DNA from 3 places in the Holtiella tumoricola genome. Region 2 is predicted to be linked to each of the others. Evidence: predicted binding sites of a transcription regulator. Region 2 holds the regulator's gene; each other region holds the start of a gene.

What was found. The regulator Rex, encoded in region 2, represses fermentation and respiration genes when NADH is low (regulators of the CRP and FNR family bind a similar motif). The targets are predictions, from matches to a motif close to ATTGTTAANTANTTAACAAT.
Region 1: the regulator Rex is predicted to act here: its motif matches at 2,022-2,041, upstream of PBV87_RS07265 (PIG-L deacetylase family protein).
Region 3: the regulator Rex is predicted to act here: its motif matches at 1,656-1,675, upstream of PBV87_RS19740 (NADH-quinone oxidoreductase subunit NuoE family protein).

The regions. Positions count from the first base shown of each region.
Region 1 covers NZ_JAQIFT010000030.1:27,070-31,232, forward strand. The annotation lists gene PBV87_RS07255 (Coenzyme F420 hydrogenase/dehydrogenase, beta subunit C-terminal domain) at 1-8, opposite strand, end outside; gene PBV87_RS07260 (polysaccharide biosynthesis protein) at 87-1,937, opposite strand; gene PBV87_RS07265 (PIG-L deacetylase family protein) at 2,115-2,795, shown strand; gene PBV87_RS07270 (sugar transferase) at 2,806-3,432, shown strand; gene PBV87_RS07275 (WbqC family protein) at 3,448-4,149, shown strand; gene PBV87_RS07280 (hypothetical protein) at 4,136-4,163, shown strand, end outside.
Region 2 covers NZ_JAQIFT010000007.1:68,617-72,779, forward strand. The annotation lists gene PBV87_RS01115 (ABC-F family ATP-binding cassette domain-containing protein) at 1-1,792, opposite strand, end outside; gene PBV87_RS01120 (redox-sensing transcriptional repressor Rex) at 1,934-2,572, shown strand; gene PBV87_RS01125 (FAD binding domain-containing protein) at 2,987-3,775, shown strand; gene PBV87_RS01130 ((2Fe-2S)-binding protein) at 3,790-4,163, shown strand, end outside.
Region 3 covers NZ_JAQIFT010000068.1:99,522-103,684, forward strand. The annotation lists gene nuoF (NADH-quinone oxidoreductase subunit NuoF) at 1-585, opposite strand, end outside; gene PBV87_RS19735 ((2Fe-2S) ferredoxin domain-containing protein) at 604-1,002, opposite strand; gene PBV87_RS19740 (NADH-quinone oxidoreductase subunit NuoE family protein) at 1,032-1,526, opposite strand; gene PBV87_RS19745 (PHP domain-containing protein) at 1,709-2,413, opposite strand; gene PBV87_RS19750 (DRTGG domain-containing protein) at 2,410-2,754, opposite strand; gene PBV87_RS19755 ([Fe-Fe] hydrogenase large subunit C-terminal domain-containing protein) at 2,765-4,066, opposite strand; gene PBV87_RS19760 (ATP-binding protein) at 4,086-4,163, opposite strand, start outside.

The DNA of each region.
Region 1 (4,163 bases), on a different contig from region 2:
TTAATCATGTTGAACCTCCTCAAACGTATTTTTCTGAAAGATGTTTTTATCTATTTATATTATTATATACATATATATATGAAAGATTATTTTTTAGCTTGTGTATAGGTAGGAACGATATGAGCCAGAGATTGTCTAATGGAATCGGGGTCTGCTAAAGAATGGGACAATTCTTCTAGCCTAATTAAAAGTTCGTTAAAATCAATAGTACTAGGCTGAGCAATGAAGATTTTATTAGAATCGGTTTTGCCAAGTCCTTCTTCGCTTAAGAGAAGTTCTTCATACAGTTTTTCACCTGGTCTAAGTCCTGTAAAAATAATGTCAATATCTTTGTAAGGTTCTAATCCAGAAAGTTTAATAAAGTTAAGTGCTAAATCATAAATCTTTACAGGTGCGCCCATATCTAATATAAAAATTTCTCCACCAGATGCAAAGGTCATGGCCTGTAAGATTAGACTAACAGCTTCAGGAATAGTCATAAAGTAACGAATAACTTCTGGATGTGTAACCGTTAGTGGTCCACCATGTTCTAATTGTTTTTTAAAAAGAGGTATAACACTCCCATTACTTCCTAATACATTACCAAATCGGACAGCTACATAGTCTGTATCAGATGTGGTTTGATTAATGGACTGTATAATCATTTCACATGCACGTTTTGTTGCACCCATTACATTAGTTGGATTAACAGCTTTATCTGTGGAGATAAAGACAAATTTTGATGTTTTATATTTCTTAGCACATAAGGCTACATTAAGTGTTCCAAAAATATTGTTTTTCACAGCTTCTTCAGGATTATCTTCCATAAGAGGAACATGTTTATGAGCAGCGGCATGAAAAACGACATGAGGTGAATAGGTTTTAAAGACATATTCTAATTTTTCTTTATCTCTCACAGAACCAATAATTATTTTTAAAGCAGTTTTAGAAATACCATTTAAGAGTAATTCATTTTGAATATCGTAAGCGTTATTTTCATAGATATCAAAGATAATTAGTAGCTTAGGATTGAACTTTAAGATTTGTCTACAGAGTTCAGAACCTATTGACCCCCCACCACCTGTAACAAGTATGGTACGATCTGAGAGCAGCGTAGATATAATATGATTATCTAAATGAATAGGATCTCTACAGAGTAAATCTTCTATATTGACTTGACGTATAGGTAATAAGTTTGTGGTAAGAGAGTGATCAAGACCTGGAAAAATCATGAGCTTGCAGGTAGTATGGCTACAAATATTTATAATTTCAGTAATACGCTTTTTTGAAGCAGAAGGAATAGCAATAATAATTTCTTCAATGTCATAGATACGAGCTAGTTGTGGTATCTGTTCAATATTTCCTAAAACAGGTATCCCAATAAGCCTATGGGATTGTTTAAGTTTAGAATCATCTACAGCGAGTATAATTTGTCTGTGTGAAGAGACTAGATTCATATCTTTAATCAAAATATTAGCAGCAGTTCCGGCTCCAACAAGCATAGTACGTATTGCACTATGTGTATCATGTATTGGAAATGTGTTGCGGTATAGAGCCTTTAAATGTCGATAACCATCAATTATAAGTCGAACACTAATACGACTACCTAATGTAAATAAGATAAGTATAAGAAGATAAATGAGATAAATACCATTAGGAAGAGAAATAGGATACACTTTTGTATATATATAAAATAAAAGAGTTGATAAAAGATTAGAAGCAATTAATTGAGTAAAATCATGAATGCTCATATAGCGTAGAAGACATTTGTAAACTTTAAAACAAAGATTAGTTGCAAGATTAATAAGTGATAAAACAAAAAAGATTTGAAGATAAATAGCCCAATAATCACCTGGTATACAAAAATCAAAATGTAGTAGTAGTGCCACTAAAAAGGCTACATTGACTAGAATCATATCTCCTATAAACAAGGTATATTGATAGACTTTTGAGAACATTTAAATTCCTCCTATTTTAGGTGCTTCTTTTCATTTTTATTATATGGACAATTATTTTATAAAGTGATTAATAAATGAAGTAAAATTTACAAAAATTTAAAAATAATGAACAAGTAATGTCATTTAAAAATATAATAGAATTGAAATATATGTTGATTTTTAGGAGGGGAATAAAAAATGTCTTACTTAATCGTTGTAGCTCATCCTGACGATGAAGTCCTAGGAGCTGGAGCTACGTTGGCAAAGCTTTCGGCAAAAGGAATAGAAACCAATGTTTGCATTCTATCGGTCAATGCGGATGCTAGAAATTATAGACCAGAGCTGGAAGAATTGGATAAAAATATAGAAGCTACTAGACAAGTATTAGGAATCAAGAAAATCTATAAAGGTAATTTTCCTAATATTAAGCTCAATACAGTATCTCACCTTGAATTAGTACAATTTATTGAAGCAGCCATCTTAGATTGTGGAGCAGATGTTTTAATCACCCATGATCCGTCTGATCTAAATAATGATCATTTACAAACTTCACTAGCTTGTCAAGCAGCAGCCAGATTGTTTCAAAGAATGCCTCATATAAAACCTTTAAAAGAACTTATGTTTATGGAAGTACCGTCTTCTACAGAATGGTCTTTAAATACAGGGGGAAAATTCACACCAAACTTATTTATAGAAGTAGGAGAGGAATATATTGATAAAAAGATAGAAGCGCTTAAACACTATATAGGTGTAATGAGGGACTATCCTCATCCAAGAAGTGAAGCTTTTATCAAAGCACAGGCAGTTTATCGTGGTGGTCAATCTGGTATAGCATATGCTGAAGCTTTTAATGTTGTTTTTAGAAGAATAGTAGAGTAGGTAGTGTCTTATGAAAGAGAATAAAGGACAATATTTCTTAAAAAGAGTATTTGATAAGTGTTTAGCTAGCTTTTTACTGGTGAGCATGAGCCCTTTTCTATTAATCGCTATCTTATTAATTAAGATAAATGATCCTACCAGTCCAGTTTTATTTAAACAAGTACGAATTGGTTATCAGTGCAAGTCTTTTATAATATTAAAGCTAAGAAGTATGACTAATGAAAGAGATGAAAAAGGAGACTTACTGCCAGATAATTTAAGGCTTAAGTGGTGGGGAAAGCTACTAAGAAAAACCAATATTGATGAAATGCCTCAAATGATTAATGTGTTAAAAGGTGAAATGTCATTGATTGGACCAAGACCTGTGCTTCCTTCAGATGTAGAGAACTTTAATGCTTATCAGCTTAGAAGACAAGAGGTGTTGCCAGGTATTTCAGGATGGGAAGCTGTAAATGAATGGAAAACACCAACGTGGGATAAGAAGTTTGAATATGATATTTACTATGTAGAAAACTTTTCACTCTGGTTAGATGCTAAGATCTTTTTAAAAACAATCTATGTGATTTTGTTTGCCAAAAGACCAAGTGATGATTATCGCCCCACACGTTTTAATGGAAATGATGATTTAACTAAATAAAAGGAGAGGGTGCTCGTGATTATTTCAATTCATCAGCCAGACTATATTCCTTATATTGGATATTTTTATAAAATAGCCTATTCGGATTTCTTCGTTTTTTTAGATGACGCTCAGTTTTCAACGGATAATATGCATCATTGGAATAATATAAAAACACCCCAAGGTGAACTCCGCCTTAAGGTACCTGTAGAGAATAAATTAGGCATGAAAATTAATGAAGTACGTACGAGAGACACCCTAAAGTGGAAAGAAAAACACCTTAAAACAATAGAAATGAACTATAAGCGAGCTCCATTCTTTGAGCAAATATTTTCGACCTTTTCCCAACTCCTTTTAAAAGAGTATAGTAGTCTAGCTGAGATGAATATTAACATTAATAGCTGGATTGCTAATAGTTTTAAACTGAATACACCATTGCTGTTGTCTTCTAATATGGGCATTACAACAACTAAAGAGACACGTGTAATCGATATTTGCAAAGTCCTAAATGGCAACACTTATTTATCTGGAAATGGTGCAAGAGCCTATCAAGTTCCTGAACATTTTGCTGATAATGGATTAACTTTAACCTATACAAATTATAAAGCCTTTGAATATCCTCAGCTCTGGAAAGATTTCATACCTAATTTATCTATTTTAGACTACATTTTTAATTGTGGATTTGATTGGACATTAATAGAAACCCATCTAGGGGGGAAGTTGGATGGAAATAGGTAGTTTTTTAGAATTGG
Region 2 (4,163 bases):
GAACGAGAGTTTCTTGAACTTCAATTTGACTTTCAATATCTTTAAGTGTTGTTTGAAGTTTTTTTATCCGATTTTGTAATTCCTTTTGTTTTTGCCAATCTTCTTTGGTAGAAGCTGTTGGAGAAGTAGTTGTAGATTGATGAGATAAATTTGTGCCAGTAGGGGCGTTTGTACTTACTGAATGAGAAGTAGAAAGTTCTTTTTTCTTTTCCATAAAGTAATCGTAGTCACCTAAATACATAGCCATATTATCTTTTGACATATCTAAAACTTTAGTAGCTGTTTGATTGATGAAGTAACGGTCGTGTGAAACATAAAGGATTGTACCTTCATATTGATTCAGTGCATTTTCAAGAACTTCTTTGGACATCATATCAAGGTGATTAGTTGGCTCATCAAGGATGAGGAAGTTAGCTTTTGAAAGCATGATCTTAGCAAGTGCAACACGGCCTTTTTCACCACCGCTAAGGGCATGAATAGGTTTAAAAACATCTTCACCTGTAAATAGGAAAGATGCCAACATGTTACGGATTTCAGTATTTGTAAGATCAGGAAACTCATTTTGAATTTCTTCTATAATACTAGCATGTTGATTTAGGGTAGCATGTTCTTGATCATAGTAACCAATGTATACATTGGTGCCAAGTGTAACTGTTCCAGTTGTAATAGCGCTTGTACCCATAATCATACGGAAAAGAGTGGTTTTACCAATTCCATTAGGACCTACAATAGCAACCTTCTCACCGCGTTTGATATCAAAGTTAATATGGCTAAAGAGTGCCCCATCTTCAAATGACTTAGATAATTCTTTAACAGTGAGGACATCGTTTCCACTAGTAATACGTGGTGTAAGTACTAGATTCATAGGCTTGTCATCTATGGTAGGTAGGTCCATAACTTCTATTTTATCTAAAAGTTTTTCACGGCTTCTTGCACGTTTGATAGATTTTTCTCGATTAAATTGACGAAGTTTAGCGATAACAGCACGTTGTTTGGCAATTTCTTGTTGCTGTTTTTCATATTGATGCATAGCTGCTTCATAGACTTTTTCACTTTCAATGATAAAGTTACTATAATTGCCATTATAGACCATAGCACGACCAAATTCTAAGTGAACGACTTTCGTTACAACACGATCAAGGAAGTAACGGTCATGAGAGATTACAAGAACTGCACCTTTGTAACTTCTTAAGTAATTTTCTAACCATTCTGTAGCTGCGATATCAAGATGGTTAGTTGGTTCGTCAAGAAGGAGAAGGCTAGGCTCTTCTAAAAGAAGCTTAGCAAGGGCAACACGTGTTTTTTGACCACCGGATAAAGTGGTAATGGGTTGATTATAAATTTCTTCTTTAAGGCCTAATCCTTTTAGAACACCTTTTACAAGACTTTTATATTCATAGCCCTTTTTATCTTCAAAAGTTATACGGAGTGCATCGTACGTATGGGTTAATTCCATAGAATGAGTACGAGAAATTTCTTCTTCCATTTGATGAAGCTTAGCTTCTAATGCAATGACCTCATCAAATACATGAAGTAATTCCTCATATACCGTATGAGTAGAATTAAACTGCATATTTTGTTCTAAGTAACCAATAGTGGATCCTTTTGCAAAAAATAGATCACCTTCATCAGGGTGAAGTTCCCCAGTTAAAATTCGGAATAAAGTTGTTTTGCCGGCCCCGTTATTTCCAACTAGGGCAACTTTTTCTGTATCTTCTATATGAAATGAAACATCTTTTAACACAAGTTCTTCGTTAAAAGACTTACGAATACCATGACAATTAGCAATCATAAGTGAACCTCCTCATTATTGTAGTTTCATATTAACAGAAAAACGACAAAAATAAAAGCTATGAATGAACTATGTAGATTGACAAAAAAAAAACTAAAATGCTATACTATAGAATAAGAGTAAAAAGAAGGAGGTAAAGATGTGACTGAAGAGAGAAAGATTTCAATGGCAGTAATTAGAAGATTGCCAAGGTACTATAGGTATTTAGGAGAATTGCTTGACAATGGCGTAACTAAAATATCTTCTAGAGAACTAAGTGAAAAAATGAAAGTTACAGCTTCTCAAATTAGGCAGGATCTTAACAACTTCGGCGGTTTCGGACAACAAGGATATGGATATAATGTTGAATATTTACACAAAGAGATCGGAAAAATATTAGGACTTGAAAATACACATAGTATGATTATTGTAGGGGTAGGGAATTTAGGACAGGCTCTTGCAAATTATACAAGCTTTGAAAAGCGTGGTTTTAATTTAATCGGATTATTTGATGTCAATCCAAGACTTGTAGGTATGAGTATTCGTGGAATAGAAGTTCTGGATATAGACAAAATGGAAGAGTTCGTTAAGGAACATAAAGTAGATATTGCTATTTTGACAATGCCTAAGACTAAAGTTAAAGAAACAGCCGAAAATCTGGCTAAATGGGGTGTAAGAGGTTTATGGAACTTCTCACCTGTAGATTTATTTGTACCAGACGGCGTACAAGTAGAAAATGTACATTTATCACATTCATTAATGACATTAGCTTACAGAATTAATGAATGTGAAGGTGAATAAAATCAATAACTTCCAAACTATATGGAAAGTCGTAAACTTAGAATGTTCGTCTATCATACGTTGAAAAATAACAGAGATAGATGGACATTTTTTTATACATTTATCTTAGAAAAAAGATAAGAATGATAGCAGAATATAATAAAAGAATTCCGAACATTTTTTTTGAAAAAATAAGTGGTTCTATATAAAATGAAGAAAAAATAGAACTATAAAGTCGATAGAAATGAAAAATGTTCGAAATTGTATTGACTTACGTAAGTTTACATTCTAATATAATAATTAGAGAAATTATTATAGGATTTTAAAAAAATAATTAAGAAAATAGATAGAGGGAAGCTAGAAAACTGTAGTTTTTCTCTTTTTTAGCGCCTAAAATATTTTAAAAATAGATTTAATATAAAAGGAGAGTCTTGCGTGATTACCATTAACCAGTATTTATTAGCAACTAGTTTAGAAGAAGCGTACGAAACGCTTGTAGCCAACAAGAAAAATGTTATTTTAGGGGGCATGCTATGGCTTAAAATGGGTAAACAAGCTGTACATACTGCTATTGATTTATCTAAACTTGGACTTGACCAAATTACAGAAACAGATGAATACATTGAAATCGGATGTATGACAAGCCTAAGACAGGTAGAAACAAGTAGGCTTTTACAAGAGCATTTTGATGGTATTGTAGCAAATTGTGTTAAGGACATTGTAGGAACACAATTTAGAAATGTTGCAACTATAGGTGGAAGTGTATTTGGAAGATTTGGTTTTTCAGATGTATTAACAGCACTGCTTGCTTTAGATACTTATGTGGAACTTTACAAAGGTGGTGTTATGCCTTTAGAAGACTTTGTAAATGCAAAGAGAAATAAAGATATACTTGTAAAAGTTATGATCCGAAAAAGTGATAGTAAAGCGAGCTATCATACTCAGCGCAATAGTGCAACAGATTTCCCAGTACTTGCAGTAGCTGTAAGTCAGGCTGATGAAGGCGTAAAAATTTCGGTAGGGGCAAGACCTCATAAAGCAAAACGTGCCTATGAAGCAGAAGCTTTATTACAAGGTGGTTTAACAGAATCTACAATTGAGGCGGCTGCACAAAAGGTTGTAGAGGAGTTAGATTTTGGGACTAACTTACGAGCAGGTGAAGCTTATCGCAAACAGTTAGCACAAGCATTAGTTAAAAGAGCTATAGATGAGATTAGAGCATAAGTGAGGAGAGCATCATGAAAATAAAAGTATGGATTAATAATAAAGTACATGAAAGAGAAATTGAAAGTGATTTACTCCTTATTGATTTCTTGCGTAGTGAAGGTTATTACAGTGTAAAACGTGGTTGTGATACAGCTAATTGTGGCTTATGTACAGTGTGGTTAGATGAAGTACCTGTTTTATCTTGCTCAACATTAGCAGCACGTGCAAATGGAAGAAAGGTGACAACATTAGAAGGGCTTGAAGAAGAAGTTAAAGTATTTGCAGAATTTATGGCTAATGAGGGTGCAGAACAATGTGGTTACTGTAGCCCAGGCTTTATTATGAACGTATTAGCAATGAAAAAAGAATTAGTTAATCCAACAGTAGATGAGATTAAACATTATTT
Region 3 (4,163 bases), on a different contig from region 2:
ATCTGCATTACATACAACGTATTTTTGATCACTTTGATTTTTGTAAGCAAACTCCCACTTTAGACCTGTAGGGAAACCACCACCCCCACGTCCACGAAGTCCTGCTTTTTTCACTTCATCAATCACTTCTTGTTGTGTCATTGTAAGCACTGTACCAAGTGCTGCATAACCATCTCTCGCTATGTATTCATCAATATTTTCTGGATCAATAAATCCACAGTTACGAAGTGCTACACGCATTTGTTTTTTATAGAATTCCATATGTTTTGAGTCTGATACACAATCTGTTGTCGCTGGATCTACATAAAGTAGTCTTTCAACTTTTCGCCCTTTAACTACATGCTCTGCAACAATTTCTTTTGCATCTTCTGGTTTTACTTGAACATAAAACGTATTGTCTGGAAGAATTTTTACGATTGGCCCTTTCTCACAGAAACCGAAACATCCTGTTGTAAGAACTTGAACAGTATCGCTCATCCCAGCTTCCTTGATATGTAACTTAAGATTTTCTACGATTTCATGAGATCTAGATGAAATACACCCTGTACCTCCACAAACTAAAATATGCATTGTATATTGAGACATTTTAGCACCTTCTTTCCATTACTCATCAAGGGATTTATGGATAGTTGGTATAATGCCATCTACCATTTCGCCACCAAGAATATGTTTTTCTAATATTTCCTTAGCTTTTGCTTTGTCAACGTTTCCATACACAACAGGTTCTTTACCTGGTAATGTGACTTCAATAGTAGGTTCTGCATAACAGTATCCCATACAGCCACTTTGTGTAATGACAACATTATCTACTTTTTCATCTCTTACAAGCTCTGCAAAGTAATTCATCACTTCTCTTGCCCCAGAAGCTATCCCACAGGTTGCCATTGCTACACGAACTACTACCATATTATCTACATTTTCACCTTTTACACGAAGATCTACTTTATTTTTCACATTATCTCTTAATGTTTTAAGTTGATCGAGTGACATGATTTTCGTCATAGCTTTTACCCTCCTTATTTATCAGAAATCTATTCTTGGTACTCTGCAATAATTTCTTTAACTTGCTCAGCTGTATTAATACGTCCGTATACTTTATCCCCAATCATTACAACAGGAGCAAGTCCACACGCTCCAACACATCTTAATGCATCTAATGAAAACTTACCATCAGATGTTGTTTGACCTACTTCAATGCCTAACTCATTTTTGAAAGCATCTAAAACCCTATCTGCTCCCCTTACATAACAAGCTGTTCCTAAACATACTGAAATAGGATATTTCCCTTTAGGTTCCATTGTAAAAAATGAATAGAAACTTACAACACCATAAACTTGAGCAGTTGGTATATTAAGTTTTTGACCTACGTATTCTTGTACTTCTTTTGGTAAATATCCAAAAATAGCTTGCGCTCTATGAAGCACTGAAATTAATGCACCTCGTTTTTCTGGTAGTGCATCGATAAAAGCTCCTAATTCTGCATACATTTCTGTTGCAAGTGGATTGTTACATTTCTCACATGACATCGTTCTTCCTCCTTACGCTTTTGTTACATTTAGCAATAGATGTTTTATTATTTCAAGGTTTCGTTAAAAAGTTCACAAGTAGTCTGAAATTTTTTAATTATATTTATGAAAATACCACAATTTTGTAGTATTGTCAACTTATTATGATTTTTATCAACTATTTATTTAATTTTATACAATTTTTATACAAGTTCTAACCATTCAAACACACTTTTTTTATCTATTTTTTCCACTTCTAAAAAACTTTCTCCTTCACACAATTGTTCTAAGTAATGCGCATCCGAACTCTTCACACACCTCATACCTGGATATATTCCTTTGTAAAGTTCATCTTTAGCATTCTTTGAAACTTCAAAAGCGTCAAAATATAAATCATCTGGAATAGCACCCAAATTTGATAAGATACTATAAGCATTACGATCTATGTGTGCAGGATAAATACATCCACTCAATCCTTTGACTAATGGCACCAGCTCATAGACGGATAGCTGTGTTGCTGTTAAAAGCATACGTTCTATCTCACCTATGACTTCATCTTCTGTATTCATAATCCACTGATTTCCAAAAATAGAAGCTCTATTTCTGATTTTAGGCATGCAGGCTTGTATTTGTTTTTCAGCCTCATAAGCATTTTCAAGATTTGGAAATAGAGCAATGAGATGAAATTCCTCCATACACTCTATTTCCATTCCGGGTATTACTAAAATATCTTTTTCTTTTCCTAACGCCATAATAGGTGCACAGTTACAGCAAGTATTGTGATCTGTAATAGCAATAATCTTTTTCTCCAAAAGCTCACAAAGATTAATAATATTATTAGGAGTCATCAGCTCATCTCCACAAGGCGATGCTACTGTATGAATATGAAAGTCATAACTGACAATCATCCAACCCCTCCTAACACACCATCTTGACCTAACCTATAAGCTAATTGAAAGCTTGTAAGCGGTGTATTTAGTACTGGGATACCATTTTCTTTTGCTTTTTCTAACATTTCTTCCGTTGGCATGCTCTTTTCTGTTAGAATAATGGCCGATAGACCAATAAGACTTGCTACAGCTACTGTATTAATATGTCCTTGTATGGTTAGCCAAATCATTTCTTCCTTGGCATGAGCCATCACAAAGCTAAGTAGGTCACCTACATAACCTCCTTTGATGTTTTGCTCTATACCTTCATCACATAATACATTTAAATTGTACTGATTTGCCAGCTCTTTGACCGTCATCAAATCCCCCCTAGTCTTTTGTTGTTGGCAATATTTTTTGTGTGAGCTCAAACATGGCTTCAGATAACTCTTTAATACGCTTTCTCAACATAAAGATGCAATCCTCCACATGTGCATGCCCCTTGACTACGTCCTCAGCAAAACATCTACAAGTAGGTGCACCACATGAACCACAGTCTATTTGCGGCAACTTACTATATAGCTGTTCTATTTCTTCCATCATTTCCAAAGCTGTTCCAATATCTTCATCTAGCGAAAAAACAGGTTTAGGTACAATAGATACATTATATTTATATGGAAGAGCTTCTAATAAATGGTTGGCTTTAGTAACCTGTTCTCTCTTTGCTTCTTGTTCTTCATGTTCTATTAATTTTTTGAGTGTATGACGGCTCACAAAAGGATTTTCTATAGTAAGTGCACCACCTAAGCACCCACCTGTACAAGCTAATGCTTCTATATAATGAATTTTTGATAATGTACCATCCTCTACTTTTTCCAAAATATCAATAACACGTTCAATACCATCTACTGCAATATGGTTATCGATACCTATATTACTAATACCTCCATTCCTAGTTGCCCAACTCATCCCCCCCGGGGTTGGTTTACGCTTAATAGGGTGTGGGTGATTTTTAATTTCATGAATTACTTTTAGGTAAATCTCTTGCATTGAAAATGCCCCATCTACATAAGACTTTTCAAGTCCCTTTGGCTTATGGATATCCGTAGCTTTAGCTGGACATGGTGATATAAAGAAAACACCTACCTCTTCTTGTTTAATACCATGGCTCATATAGGCTGACTTAACATATCTAGCTGCAAGTTCCATAGGAGACATAATAGGCAAAATATGATCTATAAGAGCTGGAAAACGTCGCTGGATTAAGCGTACGATGACAGGGCAAGCCGATGAAATAACAGGAAATACCTTAACTTCTTTCATATACTGATTTGTGTACTCTGCAATATATTCTGCAGCTTCACTGACTTCGAAAACATCAGTAAATCCTATGGCATACAAGCTTCCAAGAATCTCCTCTACACTTTCACCTTTTGCAAATTGTGCATAAAAACTAGGTGCAGGCAATGCAACACGATAAGAATAACTATAGATCATATTAAAATTATCCATTACAGCACGCTTAGCACCATTTCTACAAACTGCAATACAGTTTCCACAGTCAATGCATCTCTCAGTAATAATCTTTGCTTTAGAATCTCTTACTCGAATAGCTTCTGTCGGACATCTTTTAATACAATCCGTACATCCTATACACTTCTCGCTCTCTAGTGTTACAGAATGGCTGTACATAATAGGCTTCACCTACTTCCTATTTTAAAAATACGGTTAGCTGTACTTTTGTTCCTTCTCCTACAATCGATGTAATTTTAAGTTCATCACTATACTT